DNA from 2 places in the Pseudoalteromonas sp. Of11M-6 genome. Region 2 is predicted to be linked to the other one. Evidence: predicted binding sites of a transcription regulator. Region 2 holds the regulator's gene; the other holds the start of a gene.
The links. Region 2 encodes FliA, which starts transcription of late flagellar genes. Its sites were predicted from a motif close to CTAAAGNTNNNNNNNNNNNNGCCGATA; they were not measured.

Region 1: a site for FliA is predicted at 5,563-5,589, ahead of MHN32_RS16005 (DUF5610 domain-containing protein). Genes of this name have one in related genera too.

Annotation. Positions count from the first base shown of each region.
Region 1 covers NZ_JAKRFW010000035.1:745-8,543, reverse strand. The annotation lists gene ccoG (cytochrome c oxidase accessory protein CcoG) at 72-1,529, shown strand; gene MHN32_RS16030 (serine/threonine protein kinase) at 1,579-2,553, shown strand; gene MHN32_RS16025 (thiol:disulfide interchange protein DsbA/DsbL) at 2,570-3,193, shown strand; gene MHN32_RS16020 (thiol:disulfide interchange protein DsbA/DsbL) at 3,212-3,841, shown strand; gene MHN32_RS16015 (DUF523 domain-containing protein) at 3,890-4,348, shown strand; gene trmA (tRNA (uridine(54)-C5)-methyltransferase TrmA) at 4,359-5,453, opposite strand; gene MHN32_RS16005 (DUF5610 domain-containing protein) at 5,618-6,745, shown strand; gene murI (glutamate racemase) at 6,809-7,585, shown strand; gene MHN32_RS15995 (RNA-binding protein) at 7,586-7,799, opposite strand, start outside.
Region 2 covers NZ_JAKRFW010000004.1:94,124-101,922, reverse strand. The annotation lists gene MHN32_RS03660 (chemotaxis response regulator protein-glutamate methylesterase) at 1-725, opposite strand, end outside; gene MHN32_RS03655 (chemotaxis protein CheA) at 800-3,025, opposite strand; gene MHN32_RS03650 (protein phosphatase CheZ) at 3,039-3,815, opposite strand; gene cheY (chemotaxis response regulator CheY) at 3,836-4,219, opposite strand; gene MHN32_RS03640 (RNA polymerase sigma factor FliA) at 4,262-4,996, opposite strand; gene MHN32_RS03635 (MinD/ParA family protein) at 4,999-5,859, opposite strand; gene flhF (flagellar biosynthesis protein FlhF) at 5,852-7,327, opposite strand; gene flhA (flagellar biosynthesis protein FlhA) at 7,347-7,799, opposite strand, start outside.

The sequences.
Region 1 (7,799 bases), on a different contig from region 2:
AATAGTTTAGCCTGTATTTTTCAAGGTCACTGTAGCAAGTGCATCTCGTTCCAAAGCACTAAGGAGCTTCCATGGAGAACGAAAGAATCAAGGTTAAAAACATACCGTCTGAAGTAAAAATTCAAAAGCCAATTGGTGGCACTGAAGGGAAATCGCTCAATAGCTCTACGCCCGATCGTTTTAATCCTCGTAATCGCATATATGTCCGGGCGGTGTCTGGCCTACATCAACTGCTAAGAAGGCGTATCGGCTTTATTGGTATGTTGGCATTTATGGTTTTACCTTGGTTAAACTTTCACGGCCATCAAGCGGTGTTGTTCGATATTTTTGAGCAGAAGTTTAATATTTTTGGCATGACACTATGGCCACAAGATCTGACTATCTTTGCTTTTATTCTGATGATAGCGGCATTTGCTCTGTTCTTGGTGACCACCTTCTATGGCCGGGTATGGTGCGGCTACACCTGTCCGCAAACCGTTTGGACGTTTATTTTTATTTGGTTTGAAGAAAAATTTGAAGGAACAGCAAACCAACGGAAAAAACTAGATCAGAGACCGATGGATTTTGACAAGTTTTGGCGAAAAACGGCAAAACACGGTAGCTGGATACTCTTTTCACTGTATACCGCAATCACTTTTGTTGGTTACTTTACCCCGATCCGCTCATTGCTCCCTGATTTACTTACTTTTTCAGCAGGTTTTTATTCCGTCATTAGCATCATCGTGTTTACCATTTGTACTTATGGTAATGCCGGTTGGATGAGGGAAATTATGTGTTTACACATCTGTCCTTACTCTCGCTTCCAATCAGCCATGTTTGATAAGGATACGTTTACCGTCGCTTATGATAGCGAACGAGGTGAAAGTCGCGGTCCTCGAGGACGCAAGCAAGATCCAAAAGAGCTAGGTCTAGGAGATTGTATTGATTGTAACCTGTGTGTTCAGGTGTGTCCTACCGGTATCGATATTCGTAATGGTTTGCAATATGAATGCATCAACTGTGGTGCGTGTATTGATGCCTGTGATGGTGTTATGGATAAGATGAACTACCCGCGCGGATTAATTGCTTACACTACAGAGCGCAATTTAGAATCATCTAGCGAAAAGACCAAACCAGTACGTGGTAAATTAATCGGTTATTTAATGATCCTGGTCGTTATCACTGGTGCATTAGTTGCGAATATTGCGATGCGTAAGCCGATGGATCTTGATATTATTCGGGATAGAAATCAACTATATCGTGTCAATATTGAGGGATTGGTAGAAAATACCTATACCTTGAAAGTGATAAACAAAGCGCAAGTTGAGCAGAAATTTTCTATTGCAATAACGGGTCTAAGTAATTATCAGGTGATCGGTAAGCATGAGGTGCACTTAGCTGCAGGCACGACATTAGATGTGCCACTCTCTGTTGTGATTGATCCATATGATTTGAAAAAGCCAGTAACCGAATTTGAGTTTGTGCTTATTAACCAAGAAGATCCAGAAGAGCGGCTGGCGCAGCCGACCAATTTCTTCAAAGGAAGATAATAGAGTAAGGTAAAAGCGAGGTATAAAACCTCGCTTTTTTATAAACATTATGAACGATTTTAGTTTTAACGCACTGACACCGGATCTTATTTTAGATGCGATTGAGGCACTTGAGATATATCCTACAACGGGGTTATTGGCCCTGAATAGCTATGAAAACCGTGTTTATCAATTTGGTGCTGAGGACGGCAAGCGTTATGTAGTGAAGTTTTACCGCCCAGCGCGTTGGACGGATGAACAAATTCTTGAAGAGCATGAGTTCGCGCTGGCAGCGAAAGAAGCTGAAGTGCCAGTTGTGGCACCTTTAATTATTGCTGGGCGTAGTCTGCACTTTCATGAAGGTTACCGCTATACGTTGTTTCCAAGCGTTGGTGGACGCCAGTTCGAACTCGATAATCTAGACCACTTAGAAATTTTAGGTCGCTATCTAGGGCGCTTGCATTGTCTGTCGGCTGAGCGAGCATTCGAGCATAGACCACAGCTCAATACCCAGCGTTTTTTGGTTGATGCGCAACAAACACTGCTAAAAAGCCAGCTAGTACCTAGTCATCTACATACTCCATTTGTTACTATTCTTGAGCAAGTTATTAACAAAGCAACCTCAAAGTATCAAGTTACTAAAACACTTCGGCTTCATGGGGATTGTCATGCTGGAAATTTATTGTGGTCTAGAGATCAATTGATGTTGGTGGATCTTGACGATTGTCAGCAAGGCCCTGCAATACAAGACTTGTGGATGATGTTAAGTGGCGACCGCAACGAGCAATTGGTACAGTTAGACACCCTGCTTATGGGTTACGAAGAATTTATGCCGTTTGATTCAAAAGAGCTTGCGTTAATTGAGCCGCTACGTGCCATGAGAATGGTGAATTATATGGCTTGGTTGGCACAGCGCTGGCAGGATCCTGCATTCGAACGGAACTTTTCTTGGTTTGCGACAGACAAATACTGGGAACAACAGATCCTAGCGTTAAAAGAGCAATTTGCCGCATTAGATGAACCAAGTTTGAGCCTATTTCCTTAAAATTAGAGAGAGTAACATGCTAAAGAAATTCAGAATCGCATTAGTCGCACTATTTTTGCCTATTGCAGCAATGGCTTCAGACTTTACCGAAGGTGAGCACTACACGACCTTAACAACCGAACAGAGTAAATCAGAGAAAGTTACCGAGTTTTTCTCTTTTTACTGTCCTCACTGTTTCCGCTTTGAGCCAATTGCAAAAGCGATTGAAAAGAACTTACCTGAGGGGGCGTACTTTGAAAAAAGCCATGTGAACTTCCTGCGAGGCGTTCCTACAGAAACGCAGAGCAACCTAAGCTATGCCTATATTATTGCTGATCAAGCAGGCAAAGCGGATGTGATTGCCGAGAAGATTTTTAATGCTATTCATGTTGAAAGAAACAAACTGTTAGACATTAAAGATTTGAAAACACTAATGGAGTTAAATGGGATTTCTGCTGAAAAGTTTGAGCAGGCTGTAACGAGTATGCCTGTTGTGAGTGCTGAAAATAACATGCTTAAAGCACAAGAAAAGTTTTCTGAAGCGGGTGCGCTTACAGGCGTTCCAACTTTTATCGTAAATGACAAATACAGAATCGAAATGAAAGGTATCAAGAGCCAAGAGCAGCTTGATGAATTGATCGCATATCTATTAAAAAAATAAGGACTGGAGAAAGTTAGTATGTTGAAAGTATTAAAAGGCTTAGCGGTTGCACTAATGCTTCCTCTTCTTGCTCAGGCTGCGCCATTTGAAGAAGGTGTGCATTATGAAGTTATTGCCGAGCGTGGCACGAAAAAGCCTGAGGTAATGGAGTATTTTTCTTTTTATTGTCCAGCCTGTAACGCAATGGAAAATTTAATCGTTGACGTTAAACCAAAGCTGGACGAAGGCGTTAAGTTTAAAAAGAGCCATATAGATTTTGTTGGTCCAAGAGAGCCTGAGATCCAACAGGTGTTGGCACAAGCACTTGCAACTGCTGAAGTGCTGCCACAAAAAGACAAGATAGTTGCAGCCATGTTTAATCATATCCATGGCAAGCGCGCAAAAATCAATGAACTTGCTGATGTAAAAGATATCTTTATTGCACAAGGTGTTGAAGAAGAGAAGTTTGATAAACTTTATGCCAGTTTCTCTGTTCGTACTAAAGCTTCAAAAATGCAACGAATGCAGAAGACACTTTCTGATAAAGGCGCGCTAACAGGTGTACCAATGTTCGTGGTAAACGGTAAATACAAGCTATTGCTTCGTGAGTCTGGTACGACTAAGCCTGAGCAAATTGCAGCTTTGGTGAATTATTTAGCAAAGAAATAAAATCTAATTTGTATTAGACTAGCCCTGCAATTGTTGCGGGGCTTTTTTATGTTTAAAGTTTTAGTTTCTAGCTGTTTATTAGGTTATCCGGTGAGGTATGACGCCTCTTCACAAAGCCTTCAAGACAATACGTTGCAGTATTGGCGGCAAAAAAATTGGGTCTTACCGCTGTGCCCCGAAATATCTGGTGGTTTACCAACACCTCGCCCATCGGCTGAAATAGCAGATGGTAAAGTTTTGAGTAAACAAGGGGATGATTTTACCACCGCGTTTGAACTCGGTGCTAAAAAAGCGCTAGCGGCTTGTCTTCAGCACGATATAAAGTTTGCGTTGTTAAAAGAGTCCAGTCCGTCTTGCGGCAGCAATCTGATTTACGATGGTAGTCATACAGGTAAAAAAATAGTAGGGCAGGGGCTAACGGCGTCTTTATTACAGCAATCAGGTATTCAAGTCTTTAGCGAAACTCAACTGCCAGCACTTATCACAGCGATGGCAGCCAGTCGTTAATCGTTAGAGATCACTTTCTCACTAAGTAAACGCCAGATTCAATATGATGGGTATAAGGGAACTGATCGAAAATTGCCATTCGTGCGATTTTATGTGTTTCACATAACAAGGCTAAATCACGCTCTAATGTGTCTGGATTACATGAGATATAAATAATGTTGTCGTAGTTGCTGACTAAGCGACAGGTTAATTCATCCATACCAGCACGAGGCGGGTCGACAAGAATCGTTTGGCAATCATAGGACTGTAAATCAATACCATCTAATCGAGAAAACTTCTGCCCTTTCATGGCTTGTGTAAACTCTTCACTCGACATGCGAATAATATCTAAGTTATCGACTTTGTTTGCTGCAATATTAAATTGTGCAGACTTTACTGATGATTTAGAGATCTCAGTAGCCAGCACTTTATTGAATGAGCCTGCCAATGCGATTGAAAAGTTACCGTTACCACAATAAAGCTCTAATAGGTCGTTGCTTAGCGGTTCACTAATGGACTGCGCCCAAGCTAGCATTTTCTGATTCACTTCCGCATTCGGTTGCGTAAAGCTGTTCTCAACCTGCTGATAAATATATTCTATACCGTTAACGTTTAGTTTTTCAGTTACATAGTCGTTGCCAAACACAACCTTTTGTTTTCTAGCACGACCGATAAAATCAACTTTATAGGTTTGTTGCAACTCGGCTCTCAATGTCTGCATCGCGGTTTGCCACGCTTCATCTAACTGCTTGTGATAAAGCAAGCTGATCAGTACTTCACCACTCAGTGTCGTGAGGTAGTCGATCTGAAACAGTTTACGACGCAATATTTCGTTGCCTTTCAGCTGATGTATCATCACCTGCATCATTTCATTGACAAGCGGCGCACCAGGATCAAAGCTATCAACACGGATCTTTTCTTTTGTTTGCTGGTCAAACATGATGTGAAACAGATCTTCACCCTCATGCCATACTCTAAATTCACAGCGCTGGCGGTAATGGCGAGTTGCAGATTCATACACTTCAAGTGCAGGTGCATCAAACTGTGCAAATTGTGTTGTGATACGCTCAGCTTTATCTGCTAACTGTTGCTCGTATGCTGAATCATCAATTTTTATTACTGCCATGCTAAAACCATCTATGTTGAATTAAGAGGCGCTATTTTAGGGAGCGTTGCTAATTTGTCCAGTCTAGCATCACTGATGCGTCTGGTTTGCTGTTTTTTTAATCATTATACTTTAGCTTTGCGCAAATATGCCGATAATCTAACTAATATATTGGAGGGCATACCATGAAAATCGGGCAATTAAATCAGTTGCTCAATCCAGCGATGCAGCATAAGCCTGGAAAGAGCAAAGGGATAGGACCAAATATCCAAATTAATTCGGACAGCTATGCGGGGAATAAATCTAAGCTAGCAGCTAAAATTCTTGATGATAAGCTTGCAGAAGCGTTGGGGATTGAGAAGCCGACACAAGATAAAAAAGACAAGCCACTATTTGATTTTGAATCTATTGTCAAAAATGTACTCGATTTTGTTCAGGGGGCAGTGAAGAAAGCCAAAGTCGACGGCAAAAATGATGACGAATTGAAATCCATGCTAGATGGGGCACGTAAGGGCGTGCTACAGGGTATTGATGAAGCCAGCGAAGAGTTAAAAGGCATGGGCGCTTTCAATTCCGACATCGAAGATGGTATTGAAAAATCACGAGAAGGGATTTTTAAAGGTTTAGATGATTTTGAAAAAGAATTGTTTGAAGAAAAGTCGCCAAAGGCATTAGCGATCAGTGCCGCACAGTTTGCGAGCCTTTCTAATCAGGCTGAATATGCATTTACTACAGCTGAAGGGGATGAAGTCGTTATTTCATTCTCCGATGCGTATGCTCAGGGAGCCGCTGCGAGTGTTGCGCAAAAAGGTAATGATTATGGCATGGCATATGGCACTAAGTCCTCTCACGAAGTCAGTTTCTCAATTAAGGTAAATGGTGAGCTGAACGAAGAGGAGCAGCAGGCAATTAACGATATGATGGAAGATATCCGTAATGTCAGTGATTCTTTTTTCGGTGGTGAATACGATGAAGCTTTCGATTTGGCAAAGTCGCTTAGCTTAAACTCAGATCAGATCACTAATTTCACGATGGATTTAAGACAAAGTAAAACATCTGCTGCGATTGCTCAATATCAGCAAGGCAATCCAATGAAAGACTTAGAGAAGGCATTTATGCCACTGAATAAGCAGTTAGCAGATGTGCAAGAGCAAGCTAAGGGACTCAATGCCGATAATGAGTTGCCAAACCTGCTTGCTTGGATGAATGAAGGTCAGTCGAGACTAAATGAATTTTTGGATTATGCTAGTAGCTTTTTTAGTAAACTGAATGAACTAAATAAAGAGCAAGTTGAGCAAAAACAAACAAGCTAAGCCAGTTTATTTTCGCGAGGACTCATGGCAAACTTCATACTTCATTGATTTGAGGTATGAAGTTTGTCGCATATTTTGGTTTTCGATTCGGGGATCGGTGGCACCAGTGTGCTGTCGCACTTAAAGGCATGTTTGCAGGGGGTTTCATTTAGTTATGTTATGGACAACGCTTTTCTCCCATATGGCCTTCAGCCTCAAGAGCTAATCAAATCACGTATCAAGGGACTTATTCGTTGGCAACAGCAATACTTGGGCAATGTTGATCTTATCGTTATTGCATGTAATACCGCTTCAACATACGCGTTGGAAGAAGCCAGAAAACATACCCAGATTCCAATTATAGGTGTGGTTCCTGCTGTTAAGCCTGCTGCGTCTAGTTCAAAGACCAAGCACATCGCACTATTGGCAACACCGGCAACGTCAAATAATGCTTATACACATAAGCTCATCATGGATTTTACCTCAGGTTGTAAAGTTGAAACTTTGCATTCAACGGAGCTTGTAAGGATCGCTGAGCACTTTTATTGGCATAACGAGTTGGATAAAGAGGCACTTTGCGCGGAAATAGCTCGGCTTAACATTCCAGCCACTGTTGATAGGCTAGTGTTGGGATGTACACATTTTCCGTTGATAGCTCACGATATCAAGAATTGCTTACAGAAGCATGTGGAGCTGGTTGATTCTGGCAAAGCAATAGCCAATCGCGCAGTGTCATTGTTGGGAAGTCAAATAGTAGTAGGAGAAAAGGTGCCGAGTGCATCGGAAGTGCGTTTCTATGCAACGGCACCAGTAATGGGTAGTAAAGAAGTAATCTCTATTATTAATTTAAATAAAGATTAATTAAGCGGGTGAGTGATCCATCTCACCTTCAGGCTTTTGCTTTGCTTCTCTTACTTTTAATGTACGTTGTTGAAATTCACGTTCATTGAGTTGAGTAATCGCCTTTTCTGCATCTTGCTTAGACATCTCAACAAAACCAAAACCACGTCGTTTGCCTGTGTTTTTATCCTTAAGTAGGCGAACTGAAAATACTTGCCCTTGCTCTTCGAAAAGC
Region 2 (7,799 bases):
AAACTATTTAATCTTGCTGCAAACGCAGGTGTAAATGCCGCAGGCATATGCTGGATAAGTAAAATTGGATGAGGAAAGTTTGCTGGCAACTGCGTCAATATTGTCTGCAGTGCAACAGGTCCACCTGTTGACGTGCCGATTGCAACCAGCCCATATTTTTTACCCGATGCTCTAACACTCCCGGCACTGGACGTGCCACCAGGTACAGGTCTCTGAAAACTCCTATCCGGTTGAGGGATCGTTGCTCTTCCAGTGTCAGCGCGAGTTGCTCTAGACTCGACGCGCTTTGGTGGAGTCGCGATACTAGGGCGAGTAAAGCGGCTAACTCGGCGGCGGCCAATTTCCTTTACCTTGTTTTGTAACGATTTAATTGCGTCTTCGCTATTACGAGCGATGTCTTCAAACTTTTTCGGTAAGAAATCAACTGCGCCCGCATCCAATGCATCTAAAGTTGCACTAGCGCCTTCACGAGTTAGCGAAGAAAACATTAAGATGGGGGTCGGTGTGGCCTGCATGATCTGCTTCACCGCACTGATCCCATCAAGCACAGGCATTTCCACGTCCATCGTAATTACGTCTGGACGCAATGAAGCGGCCTTTTCAACCGCCTCCTTTCCATTAACTGCAAAATCTATAACTTTGATTTCACTGTCTTTTTCTAAAATTTCACTGACTCGACGACGAAAAAAACTGGAGTCGTCTACGACTAACACTTTAACTGCCATTGGCAACGCTCTTTAATTTGCTCTACAGCAGAGCAGCACATGCTGCTCTAGAATTCGAACTACGCCTAATAAAATTAGGCGTAGTGTTTTAATAAGTTGGGGACATCAAGGATTAGCGCAATACCACCATCAGATGTGATGGTCGCACCGGCCATACCTGGTGTACCTTGTAACAAAGCATCTAATGGTTTGATTACGACTTCCTCTTGGCCTATCAGAGAATCAACCACAAAACCGACTTGCTTGGTACCGATTTGAGCAATAACAACATGGCCTTCAGCCTTTCTCATGCCCCTATTAGCACCTTTTACCAACCAATGCTCAAGATAAAATAACGGGATCGCCTTTTCTCTCACTATAATAGTCAATTGACCATCAACTACATTCGTTTTAGTCAAATCTAAATGGAAGATCTCGTTCACACCGGCAAGTGGTAACGCAAACGTTTGTTCTCCGACTACCACCATCAAGGTAGGCAAAATAGCCAATGTAAGCGGCACTTTTATCTCTAATACGGTACCAACACCCAATTCTGATTGGATGTTTACCGAGCCATTCAATTGAGTGATTTTCGTTTTAACAACGTCCATCCCTACACCGCGACCAGAAATATCTGAAATTTGTTCTTTTGTTGAAAATCCAGGTGCAAAGATCAAGTTATAGGCTTCAGTATCAGACAATCGGCTTGCTTGATCGGAGTCAATAACGCCTTTATTTATAGCAATTTTCTTGAGTTTTTCAGGATCCATACCGGCGCCATCATCTCGGATGGTGAGAAGAATATGATCCCCCTCTTGAGATGCTGACAACGTGACAGTCCCCATTCTTGGCTTACCCGATGCTTCGCGCACATCAGGCATTTCAATACCGTGATCCACTGAGTTTCTCACTAAGTGAACCAATGGATCTGCGAGCGCCTCAACAAGGTTTTTATCTAAGTCTGTCTCTTCACCTTGTAAAACCAGGTTGATTTCTTTTTTCAAGCTACGCGCAAGGTCCCTCACCACTCGAGGGAAACGACCAAATACCTTTTTGATCGGCTGCATCCGCGTTTTCATCACAGCGCCCTGCAAGTCTGCGGTCACTACATCAAGGTTCGAAATAGCTTTACCCATGCTTTCGCTGTTGGTGTTATTCGCTAAACTAACCAAGCGGTTACGCACCAATACTAATTCGCCAACCATATTCATGATTTCATCAAGACGTTTGGTATCAACTCGCACTGTAGTCTCAGCTTGCGCAGCAGGTTTCTTTGCAGCTGCTGGCGCAGAAGCTTTTGCAGGCTCTGGCTCTTTTTGCGGGGCTGGAGTCGCAGGTTTAGCTTCAACTTTAGGCGCAGGCTTTGGAGCATGTTTCGGAGGTGGCGCAGCTTTAGCAGGCTCAGGTTGAGCTGGCTCAGCTTCTGAGATATCTGTCGGCGATTCATCTACCGCTTTAGGAGCACTGCCTTTACCATGAAGTTCGTCAAGCAAAGCCTCAAACTCATCATCGGTAATTTCTTCATCTCCAGAGGGCACACTCGCAGCGCCTGATGACGTTGCTTTAGCCGCAGGCTCACTGGCTTGAGAAGTAGCCGCATCTTCTGCATTTGGTGCTCCACCAAATTTCCCAACCCCATGGAGTTCATCTAAGAGATTATCGAACTCGTCATCGGTGATATCGCCGTCATCTGCAGTTGACACCGTTTCAGGTTTAGCCGCCGGTGCGACAACAGGCGCATTACCAGAGCCGTGTAACTCATCTAATAGATTTTCAAATTCTTCTTCTGTTATCTCATCAATGCTAGAGCCGCTATCATCGCCTGAATCTGCGTCCGCATCGAATAGAATATCATCCGCACTTAAATCTGGTACAACAGATTCTGGCTCTGAAACAGGTTCCTCAATCACTTCACTGACTTCGTCTTCAGATGCAGGTTGGCTGAGTTTATGGAGGGTTTCAAGCAACACAGGATCGGCAGCTTCGGGTTCCTCTCGGTTTTGAATACAAGCGAACATTTCGTTGATCGTATCCAAAGATTGCAAAATAACATCCATTAATTCTGACGTTACTTTTCGCTGCCCTTGTCTTAGTACATCAAACACGTTCTCTGCACCGTGACAGGCATCAACCAGTTCGGTCATACCGAGGAAGCCTGCTCCACCTTTAACAGTATGGAAGCCACGGAAAATCGCATTGAGAAGTTCTTTATCTTCGGGATTATTTTCTAGTTCAACAAGCTGTTCAGATAACAGTTCTAATATTTCGCCTGCTTCAACAAGAAAGTCCTGCAAGATATCTTCATCGACTTCAAAGCTCATACACACTCTCCAACTAGAAGCCTAAACTAGATAGCAAGTCATCGACTTCGTCTTGACCAGAAACCACGTCATCTCGCGATTCAGCGTCAATAATTGGACCTTCAGGTCCAGACAATTCATCACTGATAGTCTCAGTTGTTTTTATTTCGTTTTCATTCGCATTTTCTGCAACTGCAGGCGCTTCATCCGAAGTACCAAACACAGTTAGAAGGTGAATGAGACTATCTTCTACTTCTCTCACAAGCTCAATGACTCGACGGATGACCTGCCCAGTCAAATCCTGATAGTCTTGCGCCATCAGCACATTAGTCATTAAGCCTTGTAATTCGTCTGTACGTGTCTTTGAAGTCTGCATAAAGCTGTCGAGATCATGACACAGAGATTTAAACTCACCGAGTTGAATATCTCTGCTCATCAACCGATCCCAAGTAGGCTTTATTTGTGCTAACTCATCCGCAAGATTCTGCGCAAGAGGTAAGCTTTCTTCGACCGCGTCCATCGTTTTATTAGCAGCGCTTTCTGTCATTTCCATAACATAATTAAGACGCTGCTTGGCGTCAGGTATAGCCTCTGTCGTGAGATCTGAGAGTCGAGTATCCAGCTCAAAGTTCTTCAAGGACTCGTGTAATTGGCGAGTTAGCTTTCCAACTTCTGCAAATAACTCCGATTGCTCTTTGTTAGCAGCTTCTAAAATCAGCTGGTCAGCTTTTTCTTGTTCACCTTGCTCTAGTAGCTCAACAAGTTGCTTGGCTTGTTCAAGTGTAATTTGCGGCGCAGCATTTACAGACATAGGCCATATCCCCTTGCTGTTTAGCCTAGTCGCTCAAATACTTTTTCAAGCTTAGTCTTGAGCGTACCTGCAGTAAACGGTTTAACAATATATCCGTTCACCCCAGCTTGCGCTGCTGCAACAATTTGTTCTTTTTTCGCCTCTGCGGTAACCATCAACACTGGAATGTGCTTAAGCTTTTCATCTGCGCGTATTGCACGAAGCAGATCAATACCTTGCATGCCCGGCATGTTCCAATCAGTTACTACAAAGTCAAACTCCTGATTTTGTAGCATCGGAAGTGCTGTACTACCATCATCAGCTTCTTGAACATTGGTAAAGCCTAAATCTCTTAATAGGTTTTTGATTATTCTTCTCATAGTAGAGAAATCATCAACCACGAGAATCTTCATGTTCTTATCCAAAACTTCCTCCAGTGAGGTTCGAACCCAACTATTTTATGTACTCTAATTTATCCAGTCATTGATTTTAGCTTTGAGCTTTATCATTGCCTGACCGTGAATTTGGCTTACTCGAGATTCACTGACATCAAGGATGGCACCAATCTCTTTTAAATTCATTTCGTCGTTATAGTAAAGTGACAACACCAGAGCATCCCTTTCGGGTAGTGCTTTGATAGCATTTACTAAAGACTCGTTAAAACGTTCATTTTTAACGTTATTAAACGGTTTGTCTAGCGCAAAATCGCTGTTTGCTGGGGTTATCACATCTTCATCAACCCCTAGATCCTCAATGCCGATGACTTTACTTGCATTTACATCATGTAAAATATGATGGTACTCATCTAAAGATATATCAAGTTTTTCAGCGATTTCAGTGTCTTTTGGTTCGCGGCCAAGGAGAGATTCGAGCTCAGATATAGCTTCGGCTACCATTCTGCTGTTTTTATGTACGGACCGAGGGGCCCAATCTCCGCGACGGATTTCATCTAGCATTGCACCTCGGATGCGTATCCCCGCAAAGGTCTCGAAACTAGCACCTTTAGTAGCATCGAAATTTTTAGATGCTTCAATCAATCCAATCATACCTGATTGAATTAGATCGTCGAGCTGCACACTTGCCGGAAGCCGAGCGATCAGGTGACATGCCACTTTTTTGACAAGTGGAGCATGCCTCTCGACCACTTTATGGATATGGTCAGAAGTTTGATATCCCGCAGCTCTGTTGACCGGAGAAGCCATAATCACCCGTTTACAAGTTGTTCAATGAAAAATTCTAGATGACCGGAAGGTTGATGAGGAATTGGCCATTTAACTGCCTTGGCAGCAAGTCCTTTAATTGCAACTGCTGCTGGAGAGCTCGGAAATAAATCCACGATTGCTCTTTGTCTACGAGAGGACTTACGCATGTTTTCGTCAAATGGTACTGTAGCCACTAATTCCAATGCTACATCAAGAAAACGGTCTGTAACTTTTGAAAGTTTAGCAAATAATTCTTGCCCTTCACGCATACTGCGGACCATATTGGCAACTATTTTAAAACGATAAACGCCATGCTCTCTGCTTAAAACTTTGATCAACGCATAAGCATCCGTAATAGAAGTCGGTTCATCACACACAACAACCATCACATCTTGTGCAGCTCGAGAGAAGCTCAGAACCATATCTGAGATACCAGCTGCGGTATCAACAATTAAAACATCAAATTGAGTGTTAAGCTCGCTAAATGCGCGAATAAGTCCAGCATGCTCTGCGGGAGTCAACTCCACCATGCTTTGAGAACCCGAAGTAGCTGGCACAATTTTGATACCAGCGGGACCTTCTACGAGAATCTCATCTAGTTCACATTCACCCGACAACACATGTGAAAGGTTCTTTTCTACTCGGAGCCCTAACATCACATCACAGTTTGCCAAGCCCAAGTCCGCATCTAAAACGAGAACTCGCTGTCCTTGTTGGCCCATAGCGATGGCAGTATTGAGCGAGACATTGGTTTTACCCACCCCACCTTTACCACCGGTCACGGCTATTACTTTTACACCCTGGTTGCTATTTTGACTCATTCTACGCAGGCCACTTGCTTGATCTAAAACTGTGTTAATCATACATTCCTACTGACTCTGACGCTACAGGTACACGTCGAGAGTGCTGTGCTTTTATTCTTTTTAAATACAATTGCTCAGCCTTTTTTACTAGCTTTTGAGCATTTGCTACGCGAATGTCTTCTGGCACTCGCTGACCGTTGGTAAGATACCCTATTGGCAAGCGATTTTGAATCGCTATGCTAATTATCTCACCTAAACTTAGACTTTCATCAAGTTTTGTGAAAATACAGCCACTTAAATTTACTTTTTTGAAGTGTCTTACTGTTTCTTGTAACACATTCATCTGTGCTGTCGCACTCAACACTAAATAGCTACGAATATCTACTCTCGCGCTACGCATAAGTGTATTTAACTGTTCAGTTAAGCGCAAATCTCTTTGACTCATTCCCGCCGTATCTATTAATACTAGACGCTTATTGCGTAAATGATAAAGCACTTCTGCAAGTTCATTTGCATCTTTAACTTGTTTAACCGGACAACCGATGATTCTACCATAGGTAGCTAGTTGCTCGTAAGCGCCAATTCTATAGGTATCGGTGGTTATTAGCGCCACTTTATCTGCACCGTATTTTTGTGCGCCTAATGCCGCTAATTTTGCAACCGTTGTGGTTTTGCCAACACCAGTTGGACCAACCATTGCAAATACGCCACCTTGACGAAGAATATCATTGTTGGTGGTGTGCATTTGGTTAATTACCATATTCAACAGCGCGTCCCAAGCTTCTTTACGAGACACATCATCAGGGATAAAACATGCCATTTGCTCAGCGACATCTTTATCTATACCCATTCCTTCAAGGCGGTCGACTAGACAAGCGCGGGTTGGATCGCGACGTGCCATTTCTTGCTTCATAAGTCCAGACACTTGATGTTCAAGTAATTGACGAATAGCGTTCATCTCTTCACGCATCGCACTCATTTCGTCAGGCTTGGCATTTAACTCAGGTAAATCATCACCAAAACCGTTGTCTAATTCATCAGACTCGATCCACTGCTGTGGTTGCTCAAATCCATCATCATCAAAGTCAAAAGATTGGCGACGAGCTTGCTGTGGCTTCGCTTGGTGCGCCGGCGCAGCAGTTTGTGTTTTACGTTGGCTGCTTAACATTTGCTCTGTATCAATCCCCGACTGGGAGAACATAGAAGCAAGTTCTGGTGAGCGAGGACGCGGCGCTTGACGCTCTAGCAATGCCGCTAAGCTATCGGCAACTTGCGCTTGTTTTGCTGGCTGTGCTTGGCGAGGCTCTGGACGGACAAAGCGGGTCGGAGCCTCGTTTGAGGCAGTCGCACGGGCAGCTGGAGCTTGCTTAACAGGTGCAGCAGCACGGTCATTATCAACTGCTGCGACGATTTCAACACCATCTGCTAACTTTTTGTTAGACATGATGACAGCATCTGCACCAAGCTCTTCTTTTACTTCATTTAAAGCCGTACGCATATCTTTTGCGAAGAAACGTTTAATTTTCATGTTACAGCCCCTTTATCCTCTATTGTCCAACCGAGCTCACTATCTTAATTTGTCTTTCTTCCGGCACTTCTTGATATGACATCACTCGAAGACCTGGAATTGTATGTTTAACAAATCGAGACAGTACACTTCTTAACATACCTGAGGTTAATAAGATGGACGGCTCCCCTAGCATTTCTTGGTTGTGATGTGCTTCTCTTAATGATTCTTGAAGCCTCTCAGCCAAGCCAGGTTCAATACCTGCCCCCTCATCACCTGCGTTCTGAAGTGACTGATGCAACATCTGTTCCAACTCAGGCGCCAATGTTATGACAGGAATCTCTTCTTCGCTTCCAACGGCATCTTGAACAATCAATCTGCGTAATGAAATTCTTACCGCAGCCGTTAATACATCAGGGTCTTGGCTACGTGGTCCGTACTCAACTAAGGTTTGTACAATCGAGCGCATATCTCGAATTGCAACGCCTTCATT